3 regions of the Streptomyces sp. NPDC058525 genome follow, and region 1 is predicted to be linked to each of the others. Evidence: riboswitches for the same ligand, from Rfam matches in the RefSeq annotation. Region 1 holds a riboswitch; each other region holds the start of a gene.
What was found. A riboswitch is a leader RNA that binds a small molecule or an ion and turns the genes downstream of it on or off. The one in region 1 is predicted to bind cyclic di-AMP.
Positions count from the first base shown of each region.

Region 2: another riboswitch for cyclic di-AMP. It lies ahead of ACFWP3_RS04630 (M23 family metallopeptidase); the one in region 1 lies ahead of ACFWP3_RS28325 (peptidoglycan DD-metalloendopeptidase family protein).
Region 3: another riboswitch for cyclic di-AMP. It lies ahead of ACFWP3_RS25480 (transglycosylase family protein); the one in region 1 lies ahead of ACFWP3_RS28325 (peptidoglycan DD-metalloendopeptidase family protein).

Region 1 is NZ_JBHXNP010000071.1:40,599-45,970, reverse strand. Features, by position in the region: gene hpnH (adenosyl-hopene transferase HpnH) at 1-1,030, shown strand, start outside; gene ACFWP3_RS28335 (aspartate aminotransferase family protein) at 1,027-2,448, shown strand; gene ACFWP3_RS28330 (tyrosine-protein phosphatase) at 2,485-3,276, opposite strand; cyclic di-AMP (ydaO/yuaA leader) riboswitch at 3,570-3,772, shown strand; gene ACFWP3_RS28325 (peptidoglycan DD-metalloendopeptidase family protein) at 3,777-4,757, shown strand; gene ACFWP3_RS28320 (SGNH/GDSL hydrolase family protein) at 4,921-5,372, shown strand, end outside.
Region 2 is NZ_JBHXNP010000005.1:132,687-138,058, forward strand. Features, by position in the region: gene ACFWP3_RS04615 (DNA topoisomerase (ATP-hydrolyzing) subunit A) at 1-190, opposite strand, end outside; gene ACFWP3_RS04620 (M16 family metallopeptidase) at 383-1,732, shown strand; gene ACFWP3_RS04625 (M16 family metallopeptidase) at 1,753-3,120, shown strand; cyclic di-AMP (ydaO/yuaA leader) riboswitch at 3,315-3,474, shown strand; gene ACFWP3_RS04630 (M23 family metallopeptidase) at 3,487-4,284, shown strand; gene ACFWP3_RS04635 (GntR family transcriptional regulator) at 4,487-5,158, shown strand.
Region 3 is NZ_JBHXNP010000059.1:17,399-22,770, forward strand. Features, by position in the region: gene eno (phosphopyruvate hydratase) at 1-1,014, opposite strand, end outside; gene ACFWP3_RS25480 (transglycosylase family protein) at 1,297-2,001, opposite strand; cyclic di-AMP (ydaO/yuaA leader) riboswitch at 2,005-2,177, opposite strand; gene ACFWP3_RS25485 (transglycosylase family protein) at 2,454-3,500, opposite strand; gene ACFWP3_RS25490 (cytochrome P450) at 3,604-4,890, opposite strand; gene ACFWP3_RS25495 (globin domain-containing protein) at 5,012-5,372, shown strand, end outside.

The DNA.
Region 1 (5,372 bases):
GGCCATGCCGCTGCGCCAGACCATCAGGGTCGGGACGTATCTGCTCGAACAGAAGCTCCGCAAGCGTGAGAAGTTCCCGCTGATCGTCGAGCTGGAACCGCTCTACGCGTGCAACCTGGCCTGTGAGGGGTGCGGGAAGATCCAGCACCCGGCCGGGGTGCTGAAGCAGCGCATGCCGGTCGCCCAGGCGGTCGGCGCCGTGCTGGAGTCGGGTGCGCCCATGGTGTCCATCGCGGGCGGCGAGCCCTTGATGCACCCGCAGATCCACGAGATCGTCCGCCAGTTGGTAGCGAAGCGGAAGTACGTATTCCTCTGCACCAACGCGATGCTCCTGCGCAAGAAGATCGAGAAGTTCACCCCGTCCCCGTATTTCGCCTTCGCCGTGCACATCGACGGGCTGCGCGAACGGCACGACGAGTCGGTGGCCAAGGAAGGCGTCTTCGACGAGGCGGTCGCGGCCATCAAGGAGGCGAAGAGGCGCGGTTTCCGGGTCACCACCAACTCCACCTTCTTCAACACGGACACCCCGCAGACGATCATCGAGGTGCTCAACTACCTCAATGACGACCTCCAGGTCGACGAGATGATGATCTCGCCCGCCTACGCCTACGAAAAGGCTCCCGACCAGGAGCACTTCCTGGGCGTCGAACAGACCCGCGAACTCTTCAGGAAGGCCTTCGCGGGCGGCAACCGCAGGCGGTGGCGGCTCAACCACTCGCCGCTCTTCCTGGACTTCCTGGAAGGAAAGGCCGATTTCCCCTGCACGGCCTGGGCCATTCCGAATTACTCCCTCTTCGGCTGGCAGCGCCCCTGCTACCTGATGAGCGACGGATACGTGCCGACGTACCGGGAGCTGATCAACGACACCGACTGGAGCAAGTACGGCCGCGGAAAGGACCCGCGCTGCGCGAACTGCATGGCGCACTGCGGGTACGAGCCCACCGCCGTCCTCGCCACCATGGGCTCCCTCAAGGAGTCCCTGCGCGCGGCGCGGGAGACGATCGGCGGAAACCGGGACGCGTCGGCATGACGCCGCCACCGGGAGGGGAGGCGGCGGGCGGCCGGGCCAAGGGCTTCGACCTCGGCGCCCTGCTGGCCGAGCGCGGCGGCGAGCGGTACGAGCTGCACGCCCGGCACCTCAACCACCAACTGCCGCGGATGCTGCACACCATCGGTTTCGACAAGGTCTACGAGCGGGCCGAGGGCGCCCACTTCTGGGACGCCGAGGGCAACGACTACCTCGACATGCTGGCCGGGTTCGGGGTGATGGGCCTGGGCCGGCACCACCCGGTGGTCCGCCGGGCCCTGCACGACGTCCTGGACGCCGGGCTCGCCGACCTCACCCGCTTCGACTGCCAGCCGCTGCCCGGGCTGCTGGCCGAGAAGCTGCTCTCGTACAGCCCCCACCTGGACCGGGTCTTCTTCGGCAACAGCGGCACCGAGGCGGTGGAGACGGCCCTGAAGTTCGCCCGGTACGCCACCGGCCGGCCCAGGGTCCTCTACTGCGACCACGCCTTCCACGGGCTCACCACGGGCTCGCTCTCGGTGAACGGCGAGGGCGGCTTCCGGGACGGCTTCGCACCCCTGCTGCCCGATACGAAGATCGCCCTCGGGGATCTGGGCGCCCTGGAGCGGGAACTGCGCAAGGGCGACGTGGCGGCCCTCGTCGTCGAGCCGATCCAGGGCAAGGGCGTTCTCGCCGCCCCGCCCGGGTTCCTGCCCGCCGCGCAGGAACTGCTGCACCGCCACAAGGCGCTGCTGATCGCGGACGAGGTGCAGACCGGCCTCGGACGGACCGGTGACTTCTACGCGTACCAGCACGAGCCGGGCGTGGAGCCCGACCTGGTGTGCGTGGCCAAGGCACTCTCGGGCGGCTACGTGCCGGTCGGCGCGACCCTGGGGAAGGACTGGATCTTCAAGAAGGTCTACTCGTCCATGGACCGGGTGCTCGTGCACTCCGCCAGCTTCGGCTCCAACGCCCAGGCGATGGCGGCCGGACTGGCGGTGCTGTCGGTCATGGAGGACGAGGAGATCGTCGCGCACGCCCGGGCCACGGGCGACCTGCTGCGCGGCCGGCTCGCGGCCCTGGTGGACGAGTACGAGCTGCTGCACGAGGTGCGGGGGCGCGGGCTGATGATCGGCATCGAGTTCGGCCGGCCGTCCTCGCTGGGGCTGCGCAGCCGGTGGGCCATGCTCCAGGCCGCCCGCAAGGGCCTCTTCGCGCAGATGGTCGTGGTGCCGCTGCTGCAGAAGCACCGGATCCTCACCCAGGTGTCCGGGGACCACCTGGAGGTGATCAAGCTGATCCCGCCGCTGATCGTGGACGAGCGGGACGTCGACCGGTTCGTCGGCGCCTTCCGCGAGGTCATGGACGAGGCGCACGGCGGGTCGGGGCTGATGTGGGAATTCGGCAGGACCCTGGTGAAGCAGGCCGTCGGCAACCGGTGACGGCCTGCTCCGGCAGGCGGTGGGGCGGGCGGGGCGTCAGACCAGCAGCCGGTCCCGGAGCCGGGCGAGGGTCTCGGGCGTGAGCCCGAGACCCTCCGCGAGGTAGCCCTCGCGTCCGCCCCACTGCTCGTCGATGGTGTCGAAGGCCGCCGTCAGGTACTCGGCCCGGGCGTCGAAGAGCGGGGCGAGGAGCTCCATCACCTCGGGGGAGCGGGCCTCCTGCGATTCGCTGCTGCGGCGCACCCGGTAGCGGCGGTGCGGGGCGTTCGACTCCAGGTAGTCCGCGACGATCGCCTCCCGCTCGACGCCGAGCGCGAGCAGGACGACGGCGACCGACAGGCCCGCCCGGTCCTTGCCGGCCGCGCAGTGCAGCAGGGCGGGGACGCTGTCCTCGGCGAGGGCGCGCACCACCCGGCTGTGCTCGGCCGTGCGGTGCCGGATGATCGTGCGGTACGACTGCGCCATCCGGGCCGCGGCCTTGCCGTCGCCCAGGACCGAGCGGAGCTGGTCGAGCGCGCCCTCGCGGACCATGGCCCAGAACTCGCGTCCGTCGGCCGGGTCCGAGAGCGGGATGTTGACGTTCCGCACCCCGGGGAGGACGACGTCCGGCCCCTCCAGGGCGTGGTCGGCGTCGTTGCGGAAGTCGAAGATGGTGTGGAGCCCGAGCGAGGCGAGGAACTCCGCATCGGTTTCGGTGGCATGTGCGAGATGTCCGCTTCGGAACAGTCGTCCCGGCCCGACCCGTCGTCCGTCAGAAGTTGACAATCCACCCACATCGCGGAAATTGCGCACTCCGGACAGTTCCGGCTCCTGTATCTGCTGGGTCAAAGGAACTCCTCCGCTTCGTCATGGGACATCTTGTCCGTATTGAGCTGGTTGGCTCCAACTTGCCATACCCGGCGGCGAGATCGGGCACGGCCCCGTGAGCCAGATCATACGGTGACCGTGAGTGCCTGATCGCTAAAGCCGAATGGCCCGGCCGGGACGGTTGTTGACGGTGCGGAATAGACGGAGGGTGACCGGAATTCCGTCGATCCCTCACCCCGGTGATTCCTTCGGGGAATTCATGGCTTGTTCCGCGCGGCCGGACTCGATTACCTTCGCGATCGATCCGGGTGGACCGCCTAATCCTGCCGCCTCCCGGAAACCGCACCCGACTATTCACGCGCGCGGCAGGAGCGGGGGAACCAGGTAAGCCGCCGTCCCGGATCTTTCTCCGGAACGGCTTGGGGTGAAGTCGTACATGTTCCGTTCACGTTCATGTACGTCCGGACATCTCCAGTCCGAACCCGACAGCTCACCTCGCAGGCGACGGAGAGGAATTCGCCATGCCTGCAAAGGGTAAGCACCGCCGTCCCAAGTCCCGTTCCCTTTCCCGCGGTCTCGCCGTCGCCGGCACGGGTGGTGCCGCTCTCGCGCTGCCCCTCATGGGTGCCGCCGGCGCCAACGCGGCCACGGTTCCGGCCGCCGCTCCGGCCACGGCCCCGGCCACGGCCCCCGCCGTCGCCCCGCAGCTCCCGGTCGCACTCCAGGCCGCGCCCGCCGCCGCCGAGGCCGCACCGACCGTCTACACGGTCGTGCCCGGCGACTACCTCTCCAAGATCGCCGCGGAGCGCCACCTCTCCGGCGGCTGGGAGAAGCTGTACGCCGACAACCGCGAGGCCGTCGGCTCCGACCCGTCCCTGATCCACCCGGGCCTGAAGCTGACCCTCGGCGCGAAGTCGGCGGCCCCGGCCGAAACGGCTCCGGCTCCGGCTCCCGCTCCCGCCGAGCGGTCCTCGACCGGCGCCCCGTCCGCCGACGAGGGCTCCTCCGACGGGCAGGCCGCCCCCGCCCCCGCCCCGCAGCCCAAGCAGAAGCCCCAGGGCGGCGGCTCCTCCACCGATGCGAAGACCCCCGGCGCCGCCGGATTCGTGGCCCCGGTCGGCGGTGGGATATCCACCCAGTACCGGGCCTCGGGTGCCATGTGGTCCTCCGGCTACCACACGGGCGTCGACTTCATCGCGAGCTCGGGCACCGACGTCAAGGCCGTCGGCGCGGGCACCGTGGTCTCGGCCGGCTGGGCCGGATCGTACGGCAACGAGGTCGTCATCAGGCACGCGGACGGCAAGTACTCCCAGTACGCCCACCTCTCCTCGCTCTCCGTCTCGGCCGGCCAGAGCGTCACGGCCGGGCAGCGCATCGGCCTCTCCGGCTCCACCGGCAACTCGACCGGCCCGCACCTCCACTTCGAGATCCGCACCGGCCCGTCCTACGGCTCGGACGTCAACCCGGTGAGCTACCTCCGCTCGAAGGGCGTCACCCTCTGACGGCAGCAGCCGCCGGAGCACGGACACGCGTCAGGCCGGGACCCGAGGGGGGTCCCGGCCTGATGTGTACTTATTCCTTATCCCACGCGTGGTATAGATCACGGTCCGTCAACCCCTGCTTACGTTGGCGTAGGTCGTGTGCGCGGGTGAAGGATGTCGTCCCGTGGCAGCGACGACGACGACACTCAAGACCATCGGCTCGTACGCGGCGATCGGGGACAGCTTCACCGAGGGCGTGGGGGACCCGGGACCCGGGGATTCTCATCTCGGCTGGGCGGACCGGCTCGCCGTGCTCCTGGCCGACCAGCGCGACGAACACGACTTCCGGTACGCGAACCTGGCCGTGCGCGGCCGGCTCCTCGACCAGATCGTGGCCGAGCAGGTACCGCGGGCCAAGGAGCTCGCGCCGGACCTCGTGACCTTCTGCGCGGGCGGCAACGACATCATCCGGCCCGGCACCGACCCCGACGACGTGGCGGAGCGGTTCGAGGCCGCCGTCGCCGACCTCACCGGGGCCGTCGGCCTGGTCATGATCACCACCGGCTTCGACACCCGGGGCGTGCCGGTCCTCAAGCACCTCCGGGGCAAGGTGGCGACGTACAGCGCGCACGTGCG
Region 2 (5,372 bases), on a different contig from region 1:
CGTTCATCTGGTAGACGATGCGGCGGTGCACCGGCTTCATGCCGTCACGGGCGTCTGGCAGGGCACGGGAGTAGATCACCGAGTACGCGTACTCGAGGAAGGAGCCCTGCATTTCGTCGACGACGTCGATGTCGAGGATCTTCTCCTCGAAATCCTCCGGCGGCGGGGTCTTCGTGCTGCGGCGGGCCATCGCTGCGCGGCTCCTTAACCAAGAATGGGTGTGCTGGGGGTCTGACGCGGACCATTGTGGCCCGAGGCACCGACAACCCGGACTCCGACCCCAGGGGGTGACCCGGGAACTTATCCGGTCGTCGACGCGCTTGCATACAGTGGCAGGTCTGACGGAAATCTCTGCATCGCGTATCGAAGGGACCACATGCCCATGGGTCACACGGCCACAGCCCAGGCCGGCTCCGGCGGCCTGACAGCGACCGAGCACCGGCTGGCCAACGGCCTGCGCGTGGTGCTGTCCGAGGACCACCTGACCCCGGTCGCCGCGGTCTGCCTCTGGTACGACGTCGGCTCGCGCCACGAAGTCAAGGGGCGTACCGGCCTTGCTCACCTCTTCGAGCACCTGATGTTCCAGGGCTCGGCAAACGTGCCGGGCAACGGGCACTTCGAGCTGGTCCAGGGGGCCGGCGGCTCCCTCAACGGCACCACCAGCTTCGAGCGCACCAACTACTTCGAGACGATGCCGACCCACCAGCTGGAGCTCGCGCTGTGGCTGGAGGCGGACCGGATGGGTTCGCTGCTGGCCGCCCTGGACGACGAGTCCATGGAGAACCAGCGCGACGTCGTCAAGAACGAGCGCCGCCAGCGGTACGACAACGTCCCGTACGGCACCGCATTCGAGCGGCTGACCGCCCTCGCGTACCCCGAGGGCCACCCGTACCACCACACGCCGATCGGCTCCATGGCCGATCTGGACGCCGCCTCCCTCGAGGACGCGCGCGCCTTCTTCCGCACGTACTACGCGCCGAACAACGCGGTCCTGTCGATCGTCGGCGACATCGACCCGCAGCGCACGCTCGCGTGGGTCGAGAAGTACTTCGGCACCATCCCGTCGCACGACGGCAAGCAGCCGCCCCGGGACGGTTCGCTGCCCGAGGTCATCGGCCGCGAGCTGCGCGAGGAGATCGTCGAGGAGGTCCCGGCGCGTGCGCTGATGGCCGCCTACCGGCTCCCGCACGACGGCACCCGCGAGTGCGACGCCGCCGACGTGGCGCTGACCGTCCTGGGCGGCGGCGAGTCCTCGCGGCTCCACAACCGCCTGGTACGCCGCGACCAGACGGCCGTCGCGGCCGGGTTCGGCATGCTGCGGCTGGCCGGAGCGCCCTCGCTGGGCTGGCTGGACGTCAAGACCTCCGGCGGCGTCGAGGTCCCGGACATCGAGGCGGCCGTGGACGAGGAGCTCGCGCGGTTCGCCGCCGAGGGCCCGACGGCCGAGGAGATGGAGCGCGCGCAGGCGCAGCTCGAGCGCGAGTGGCTGGACCGGCTGAGCACGGTCGCGGGCCGCGCCGACGAACTGTGCCGGTTCGCGGTGCTCTTCGGCGACCCGCAGCTGGCGCTGACCGCCGTCCAGCGGGTCCTGGACGTGACCGCCGAGGAAGTACAGGCGGTGGCCGCGGCCCGGCTGCGCCCGGACAACCGCGCGGTGCTGGTCTACGAGCCGCTGGCCGGCTCCGACGAGTCCGCCGGGAACGACGACGAGAACGAGGGGGCGGAGCAGTGAGCGACACCGCAGCCGTCACGATGACCTTCCACCCGCGCCCGCAGGCCGGGGAGCCGCAGCCGTGGGCCTTCCCGGCCCCCGACCGCTCGGTGCTGTCCAACGGCCTGACCCTGCTGCGCTGCCACCGGCCGGGCCAGCAGGTGATCGCGGTCGAGGTCAACCTCGCCGCCCCGCTGGACGCCGAGCCCGAGGGCCTGGACGGCGTGGCGACCATCATGGCCCGCGCCCTGTCCGAGGGCACCGACAAGCACTCGGCGGAGGAGTTCGCGGCCGAGCTGGAGCGCTGCGGCGCCACCCTCGACGCGCACGCCGACCACCCGGGCCTTCGGGTCTCCCTGGAGGTCCCGGCCTCCCGGCTGCCCAAGGCGCTCGGCCTGCTCGCCGAGGCCCTGCGCGCGCCGGCCTTCGCCGACTCCGAGGTCGACCGGCTGGTGCGCAACCGGCTCGACGAGATCCCGCACGAGCTGGCCAACCCGCAGCGCCGCGCCGCCAAGCAGCTCTCCAAGGAGCTCTTCCCGGCGAGCCTGCGCATGTCGCGTCCGCGCCAGGGCACCGAGGAGACGGTCGCCCGGATCGACTCCTCGGCCGTACGGGCCTTCTTCGAGGCCCACGTGCGCCCCGCCACGGCCACCGCGGTCGTCGTCGGCGACCTGACCGGCATCGACCTGGACGCGGTCCTCGCCGACACCCTGGGCGCCTGGACGGGCAACACCGCCGAGCCCCTCCCGGTGCCCCCGGTGACCGCCGACGACACGGGCCGCGTGGTCATCGTGGACCGGCCCGGCGCGGTCCAGACGCAGCTGCTGATCGGCCGGATCGGGCCGGACCGGCACGACCGGGTCTGGGCGGCCCAGGTGCTCGGCACGTACTGCCTGGGCGGCACCCTGACCTCCCGCCTGGACAAGGTGCTGCGCGAGGAGAAGGGGTACACGTACGGCGTGCGCGCCTTCGGCCAGGTGCTGCGCTCCACGGCCGACGGGCGGGGCGCCTCGATGCTCGCCATCAGCGGCTCGGTGGACACCCCGAACACCGCGCCGGCCCTCGAGGACCTGTGGAAGGTGCTGCGCACCCTCGCGGAGGGCGGTCTGACCGACACCGAACGGGACGTGGCGGTGCAGAACTTGGTGGGCGTGGCCCCGCTCAAGTTCGAGACGGCGGCCTCGGTCGCGGGCACGCTGGCCGACCAGGTGGAGCAGGAGCTGCCGGACGACTACCAGGCGCAGTTGTACGCGCAGCTGGCCGAGACGGGCACGGTGGAGGCCACTTCGGCGGTCGTGAAGGCCTTCCCGGCCGACCGCCTGGTCACGGTGCTCGTGGGTGACGCGGCGCAGATCGAGGAGCCGGTGCGGGCCTTGGGGATCGGCGCCGTGAGCGTCGTCACCAACTGACCCCGACCGGCGGTACGAAGAGGGCCTCTGGCGGACATGTCCGCCGGAGGCCCTTTTGTCCGTTTAGTGGAGAGGTTGCTTTTATGTGGTGTGGCGTACGCAACAAAAAGGCGCGTCTGTTTGGTGATTGACGGATGATCCGCCTAGCGTCACCTGTGCTGTCCGTCAGTTGTACCCGCCGCATCCGCGGCACCGGACAGCGATCGCCGAGTCCCCGTCAGGCGCGAGCCTGGGGAGCCGGGGACCCACATCAGTCCCTGGGGTGAATCGGACCGCCTCGCAAGAGGAGGCCCGTAGGAGACCTTCCTGCTCCGAACCCGTCAGCTAACCCGGTAGGCGAGAGGGAAGGAAAGGATCAGCCCCTTCATGGCGTTTGGCAGTCGTGCCGCCGGTAAGCACCGTGGTTCCAGCCGTTTGAGCCGCAAGACCGCCGGCTACGCCGGCATAGCCGCCCTCGCCACCACTGGTGTCGTCGGCTCCTTCGCCGCTCCGGCCTTCGCCGCGGACAACAGTGACCACCACTCCACCTCGGACAACGCGCTCGGCGCGGTCGTCGTCTCCGAGGACCTCGCGGGTGACATCGAGGACCAGGCCGCGTCCCAGCAGCGCGCCGCCGAGCACGCCGCCGCCAAGGCGCAGGCCGAGGCCGACGCGAAGCAGCGGGCCGCCGAGGCCAAGCGCCTCGCCGAGGCCAAGGCGAAGGCCGAGCGCGAGGCCGCCGAGCGCGCCGCCCGCGAGGAGGAGCGCAAGCGCCTCAACACCTTCGTCTCCCCGCTCGACAGCTCGTACGTCAGCACGCAGTACAAGGCGGGCGGCGGCATGTGGTCCTCCGGCAGCCACACCGGCATCGACTTCCACGCCGCCTCCGGCACCTCCGTCCAGGCGGTGGGCGTCGGTGTCGTGGTCGAGGCCGGCTGGGGCGGCGCGTACGGCAACAACGTCGTGATCAAGCACAACGACGGTACGTACACCCAGTACGGGCACATGTCCTCGCTGAGCGTCTCCGTCGGCCAGCAGGTCACCCCCGGCCAGCAGATCGGCCTCTCGGGCTCCACGGGCAACTCCAGCGGCCCGCACCTGCACTTCGAGGCCCGCACCGGTGCCGACTACGGCTCGGACATCGACCCGATCGCGTACCTGCGCTCGCACGGCGTCAGCCTCTGACCCGCACCCCACCGCTTCACCGAAGGCCCCGGCTCCCCGAGCCGGGGCCTTCGTGCTGCCCGCCCGATACATGTTCGTCATTTCCGGCGGCTCTCTGAAATTATCGTGTGTTGCAATAGAGTCGCAGTGCGCGCATGGACGTCACGGATATGCGCGGCTTTTGGCGTGGCAGTCGAAAATCGGAGATGGCGGAGGTCCGGTCTTGCGTATTCCCGCGCACGCGGTATGCACAGCGATCCGCGACGACATCGTCTCCGGGGTCTTCGAGCCGGGCGGCAGGCTGACCGAGGAGGTGCTGGCCCGGCGGTACGGGGTCTCGCGGGTCCCGGTCCGCGAGGCGCTGCGGACCCTGGAGTCCGAGGGGTTCGTGACCACGCGGCGGCACGCGGGCGCCTGCGTGGCCGAGCCGACCGAGCAGGAGGCCGCCGACCTCCTCGAGCTGCGGATGCTGCTGGAGCCCCTGGCGGCCGCCAGGGCGGCCCGGCGGCGCACCGAGGGCCACCTCAAGGTGCTGCGCGGGCTGGTCAGGCTGGGCCAGGAGCGGGCCAGGCGGGGCCAGGGCGAGGATCTGCGGTCGCTGGGCGGCTGGTTCCACGAGACGCTTGCGCAGGCCTCCGGGAGCCCGGGCCTGATCGCGCTGCTGACGCAGATGCGGCACAAGCTGGCGTGGATGTACGTGGTGGAGGCGCCGGCCCGGCCGGTGGACTCCTGGGCGGAGCACGGGGCGATCGTGGACGCGGTGGCGCGGGGGGACGCGGAGCGGGCGCGGACGCTGGCGGCCGTCCACGCCGACCGGGCGGCGGGCGCGCACCGGCCGCGGCCGACCGTGAGCACTTCGCAACCTGCCGTAAACATGTCGAGCGGCCGTCATTAACAGGAGCCGTATACAAAGGAGCGGTATTCGTGCGCCGCTGCCGGAATTCCGGTTGGCGTGAATTCGGTGTGCCGAAATTCCCGCGGGATGAATTCCGGCCGGTTGAATTCCGCTGCCCGAACGCGAAAGCCCGAACGCGAAAGCCGCGGCCCCCGGATGGCGGGGCCGCGGCTTTCGCGTGTGGACCGGGCGGGCCTGTGGGCCGTAGCGGTCG
Region 3 (5,372 bases), on a different contig from region 1:
CACCTTCACGAGCAGGGCGTTCGCGGAGCCCTCCTCGATGCCGCGGGCCAGGCGCTCCGGGTTGGTGACGAAGAGGTCGTCGCCGACGATCTGGACCTTGGCGCCGAGGCGGTCGGTGATGACCTTCCAGCCGGCCCAGTCGTCCTCGTACAGCGGGTCCTCGATGGAGACGAGCGGGTACGCGGAGACGAGCTCCTCGTAGTACTCGGTCATCTCGGCGGCCGAGCGGGACTGGCCCTCGAACTCGTACTTGCCGTCCTTGTAGAACTCGGACGCGGCGACGTCGAGCGCGAGCGCGATGTCCTTGCCCGGGGTGTAGCCGGCCTGCTTGATGGCCTCGACGATGAGGTCGAGCGCGGCGCGGTTGGACTCCAGGTTCGGGGCGAAGCCGCCCTCGTCACCGAGACCGGTGGACAGGCCCTTGGTGTGCAGGACCTTCTTGAGGGTGTGGTAGACCTCCGCACCCCAGCGCAGCGCCTCGGAGAAGGACTCCGCGCCGATCGGGGCGATCATGAACTCCTGGATGTCCACGTTGGAGTCGGCGTGCGACCCGCCGTTGAGGATGTTCATCATCGGAACGGGCAGCAGGTGCGCGTTCGGGCCGCCGAGGTAGCGGAAGAGCGGCAGGTCCGAGGCCTCGGACGCGGCGTGCGCGACGGCGAGGGACACGCCGAGGATGGCGTTGGCGCCGAGCGAGCCCTTGTTGTCGGTGGCGTCCAGGTCGAACATGGCCTGGTCGATCAGGCGCTGCTCGGTGGCGTCGTAGCCGACGAGCTCCGGGCCGATCTGCTCGATGACGGCGAGGACGGCCTTCTCGACACCCTTGCCCATGTAACGGTTGGGGTCACCGTCACGGAGCTCGATGGCCTCGAAGGCACCGGTGGAGGCGCCGGACGGAACTGCAGCACGGCCGGTGCTGCCATCGTCGAGGCCCACCTCGACCTCGACCGTGGGGTTGCCTCGGGAGTCCAGGATTTCCCGGGCTACGACGACGTCGATGGACGGCACGAGCATCTCCTTCTGGGATGTGACGCTGGATGTGCGGTGGCATCAGGCCGTGGGATGGCCTTGCCGCCTAGAGCCTAACCGGCTCCGGGCACTGGGCCCGCCGACCGCTCGGGTCCTGGGACGAAAAAGGGTCCGAATACCCCTCTTCCGGGACATAGGACTCTTGATCATCACGGTTGCGCCCGCGCACGCGCCACCGCCCGGCGCGTGGGGGGAGACGCGCCGGGCGGTGTGGTGGTGCGTGGTGCTGCCTGTTGCTCTGCGATGCCGCGGCTATTGCCGCAGTGTTCAGCTGAGCTTCAGCTTCTGACCCGGGAAGATCAGGTCGGCGTCCGAGACGATGTCCTTGTTCAGCTCGAACAGCTTCTGCCAGCCGCCCTGCACGCCGTTCGCCTCGGCGATGGTGCCCAGGGTGTCGCCGGACTTCACCTCGTACGAGCCGTTGCCGGTCTTCGGGGCCGGGGTCTCGGTGCGCTCGGAGCGGGTGACCGGGGCCTCGGCGCGCTTCGGCTCCGTCTTCTTCGGCTCGGTCTTCTTCGGCTGGGTCTTCTTGGGCTCGGTCTTCTTCTCCTGCTTGGGGGCGGCCTCGGTCGCGCCGCCGCCGGTGTAGGAGGAGTTCGACAGGCCCTTGCCGCAGTGCGGCCAGGCGCCCTTGCCCTGGCCCTTGAGGACCTTCTCCGCGACGGCTATCTGCTGGGCCTTCGAGGCCTGGTTGGCCTGCGGGGCGTACGACTTGCCACCGAACGCGGCCCAGGTGGAGGACGAGAACTGCAGTCCGCCGTAGTAGCCGTTGCCCGTGTTGATGGCCCAGTTGCCACCGGACTCGCACTGCGCGACCTTGTCCCACTCGGACGCGGTGGCGGCGCTGGCGGTGCCCGCGGCCATCAGGGGAGCGGCGACGGCCACACCGGCGACACCGGCGAGCGTGACGAGGCGTGCCGTCCGCTCAATGGCGGTACCGCGGCGGTGCTTGCCCTTGCCGGAAAGCAGCATGGAGTTTCTCCTCACCGACGCCTACGAGGTGAGCTGTCGGGTTCGGGCGAGTGAGTTGCCCGGCCGTGCGACCTAGCGCACGTCTTAACCCCTAGCCGGTGGCGTGACCGTCTCTCAACGGCCGCTCCCGGCGCCTACCTTGGTTCCCCCGCTCCTGCCTTCGGCGCTTGACGCGACGACTGTTCCCCCCGTCCGCCGGCAGGATTCGGCGATGCGGTCGAAGGAGCTCGCGGTGGCGAGCGATTCAGAAGGTAGACAGGTCTCTCCCCGATGTTCAACGAGCGGCATCGGGGAGAAACGGGCCCTACTTGCGCTCCTCGTACGGGTGTTTGCGCAGGTGAGGGCGGGGTTTGCGGCAGCCCCCGGGTGGGACACGCCAGTTGACCGGAAGAGACACATGTCTCACTTACAGAAAACGGACAATCAGCTCTTTCCGGCCGCCCGAAGTGCCCTTATTCGGCAGTTAGATCCAGGTTCTGACCGGGCTTGATCAGATCGGCATCCTCGCCGATGACCTGCTCGTTGGCCTCGTAGAGGGCGTTCCAGCCGCCCTTGAGCCCCTTGGCGTCCGCGATGGCGGTCAGGCTGTCGCCCGCCTTGACGGTGTACGTGGGCTCCGACGGGGTGTCAGACGGGCCGGGGGCCTCGAGCGCGGGCGCACCGCGGTGCTTGCCGCTGCCCTCGGGGGCGGTCACGGGAGGCGCGGTGGGGTCGGGCGAGGCCTCGGGGGTTCCGGGGGCGGCCGGGGCCGTCGGGTCGGCCGGGGTCACGGGGGCGCCGGTGACCGGGGGCTGGCCCGGGGTGGTCGGCGGGGTGACGGGCGGCGTGGTGGGCGGCGTGGTGGGCGCGTCGGGGCTCACGGGGGCGGTCGGCTCGGTGGGCTCCACCGGGGCGGGCGCCGTGGACGGGTCGTCCGGCGAGGGCATGACGGGCAGTCCGAGGGAGGGCGCGAGCGGGCCGTCGGGGAGCGCGAAGGACGGGCTCGGCGCGGGCTGTGTGGGAGCGCCGAAGTCCGTGGACGGCTTGCCGGCCCCGGTGGTGGGCACGCTGTGGTCCGGGCGGGACGGCGCGGTGCCGGCCTGGGATCCGCCCGGCAGGCCGGGGTCGACCTCGGCGGCGGGGCCCTGGCCGTCCAGCCCGGCCGAGGCCGCGCACAGCGGCCAGGCCTGCGGGCCCTGGGAGGCCAGCACCCGCTCGGCCACGGCGATCTGCTGGGAACGGCTCGCCAGGTCGGCCCGCGCGGCGAAGTCGAGTCCGCCGGCGTTGCTCCACTGCTCCTGGGTGAACTGCAGGCCGCCGTACTGGCCGCTGCCGAAGTTCGCGCTCCAGGCGCCGCCACTCTCGCACTCGGCGACCTTGTCCCACGTGGACGTGTCGGCCGCACTGGCGTTGGTGGCGGCGAGCAGCGGCAGTGCCAGCGCGGAGCCTGTGACTCCGGCGGTGACGACTATCGCGGGCACCTGGCGGGGGCGTCTGTGGCGGCCGTTCCCGGAACGCATGATGCTGCACCTTTCGCATAACGGCGGGGTAACGGCAGAACCTAGCGGCCTTCGAACGATTGTCACAACTCCCGTCGGCGCCTGACTTCCGGTCAGTCGCCCTTCAGATGTTTCGGGGTGTGAAGCGCACGGGAAGGGTGCGCAGGCCACGCATGATCAGCCCGCCGCGCCAGCGCAGGTCTTCGGACGGAACGGCGAGTTCCAGATCTGGCAGACGCGTGAGCAAAGTCGCAAGCGCCGTCTGTCCTTCAAGTCGTGCGAGCGGAGCACCCAGGCAGTAGTGGATGCCGTGCCCGTATCCGAGGTGCTGGTTGTCCGTGCGGGAGAGGTCGAGGGTGTCCGGCTCGGCGAAGCGCGCGGGGTCGCGGTCCGCGGCCGCGAGGACGACCAGGACCGGATCCCCGGTGGCGACCCGCTGTCCGCCGAGGGTCAGCGGCTCGGTGGCGAACCTCCAGGTGGCCAGCTCCACGGGGCCGTCGTAGCGCAGGAGTTCCTCGATGCCGGTCTCCAGCAGGGCGCTCTCGCCGGCCGCGAGGGAGGCCTGGAGGCGCTCGCGCTCACCGGGGTTCATGAAGAGGGAGTGGACGCCGTTGCCGATGAGGTTGACGGTGGTTTCGAAACCGGCGAAAAGCAGGATGAAAGCCATGGCCGTGGCCTCGGCCTCCGTCAGGTGGTCGCCGTGGTCACTCGCCCGGATCAGATCGGAAATGAGGTCATTGCCCAGATCGTCCCGCTTGCGGTGGATGAGTTCCCCGAGATAGGTCCGCATCTGCTTCACGGAACGGGCCACTCCGCCGCGCGGACCTCCGCCGTGGCGGATCATCATCCCGGCCCAGTCGCGGAAGTCGTCCTGGTCCTCGCGCGGTACGCCGAGCATCTCGCAGATGGCGTAGATGGGGAGCGGGAACGCGAACTCGTGGATGAGGTCCGCCTCCCCCCGCTCCGCGAACCCGTCGATGAGGTGGTCGGTCAGCTCCTGCACCCGCGGGGTGAACTCGGCCACCCTGCGCGGGGTGAACGCCTTCGACACCAGCCGCCGCAGCCGGGTGTGGTCCGGCGGGTCGATGTTCAGCAGGTGCGTCATCAGCTCGGCCTTGCGCTCCCCCGGGATCCCGGTCTTGCCCTTGGCGTGCGCGGGCTCCGCGTGGTGCGCCGGGTTCTTGCTGAGCCGCTGGTCGGCCAGGGCCTGGCGGGCGTCGGCGTACCGGGTGACCAGCCAGGCCTCGACCCCGCTGGGGAGCTTGGTGCGGTGCACCGGCGCGTGCTCGCGCAGCCAGGCGTAGGCCGGATACGGATCGGTCGCGAACTCCCAGTCGAACAGGGTCGGGCCCGGGCCGGCGGAGGAGGCCGAAGGGGTGTCTGCGGGGTCTGCGGGGGTCTGCTCGTGCACCCGACGACCGTATCCCGGCTCCCGTCCCCCATCCCATATGGGTGCTTCGCCGCGGCTGTCCGCAGATCCGCCGTCACTTGACCTCGCCTTCCCCGGCATTCCTACTTTCGGTTTTGTGGATGTGAGGATCTTGAAAAGCAGCTTCGCGGTGGTGGAGAGACGGGCCGAGCACGCGGTCAAGTACTTCTACTCGCACCTCTTCTGGCACAACCCCGGCATCCGTGAGCTCTTCCCGGCCTCCTCCGAGGACATGGAACGGCAGCGGGACCGGCTCTTCGCCGCGCTCACCCACGTGATCGCCCACCTGGAGAACGACGGCCTCCTCCCCTATCTCCGCGACCTGGGCCGCGACCACCGCAAGTTCCGGGCCGGGCCCCAGCACTACGCGGCCGTGGGCGCCAGCCTGCTCGCCGCCCTCGCCGAGGCCTCCGGCGAGGCCTGGACCCCGCAGGTGGAGAAGGCCTGGGCCGAGGCGTACCAGG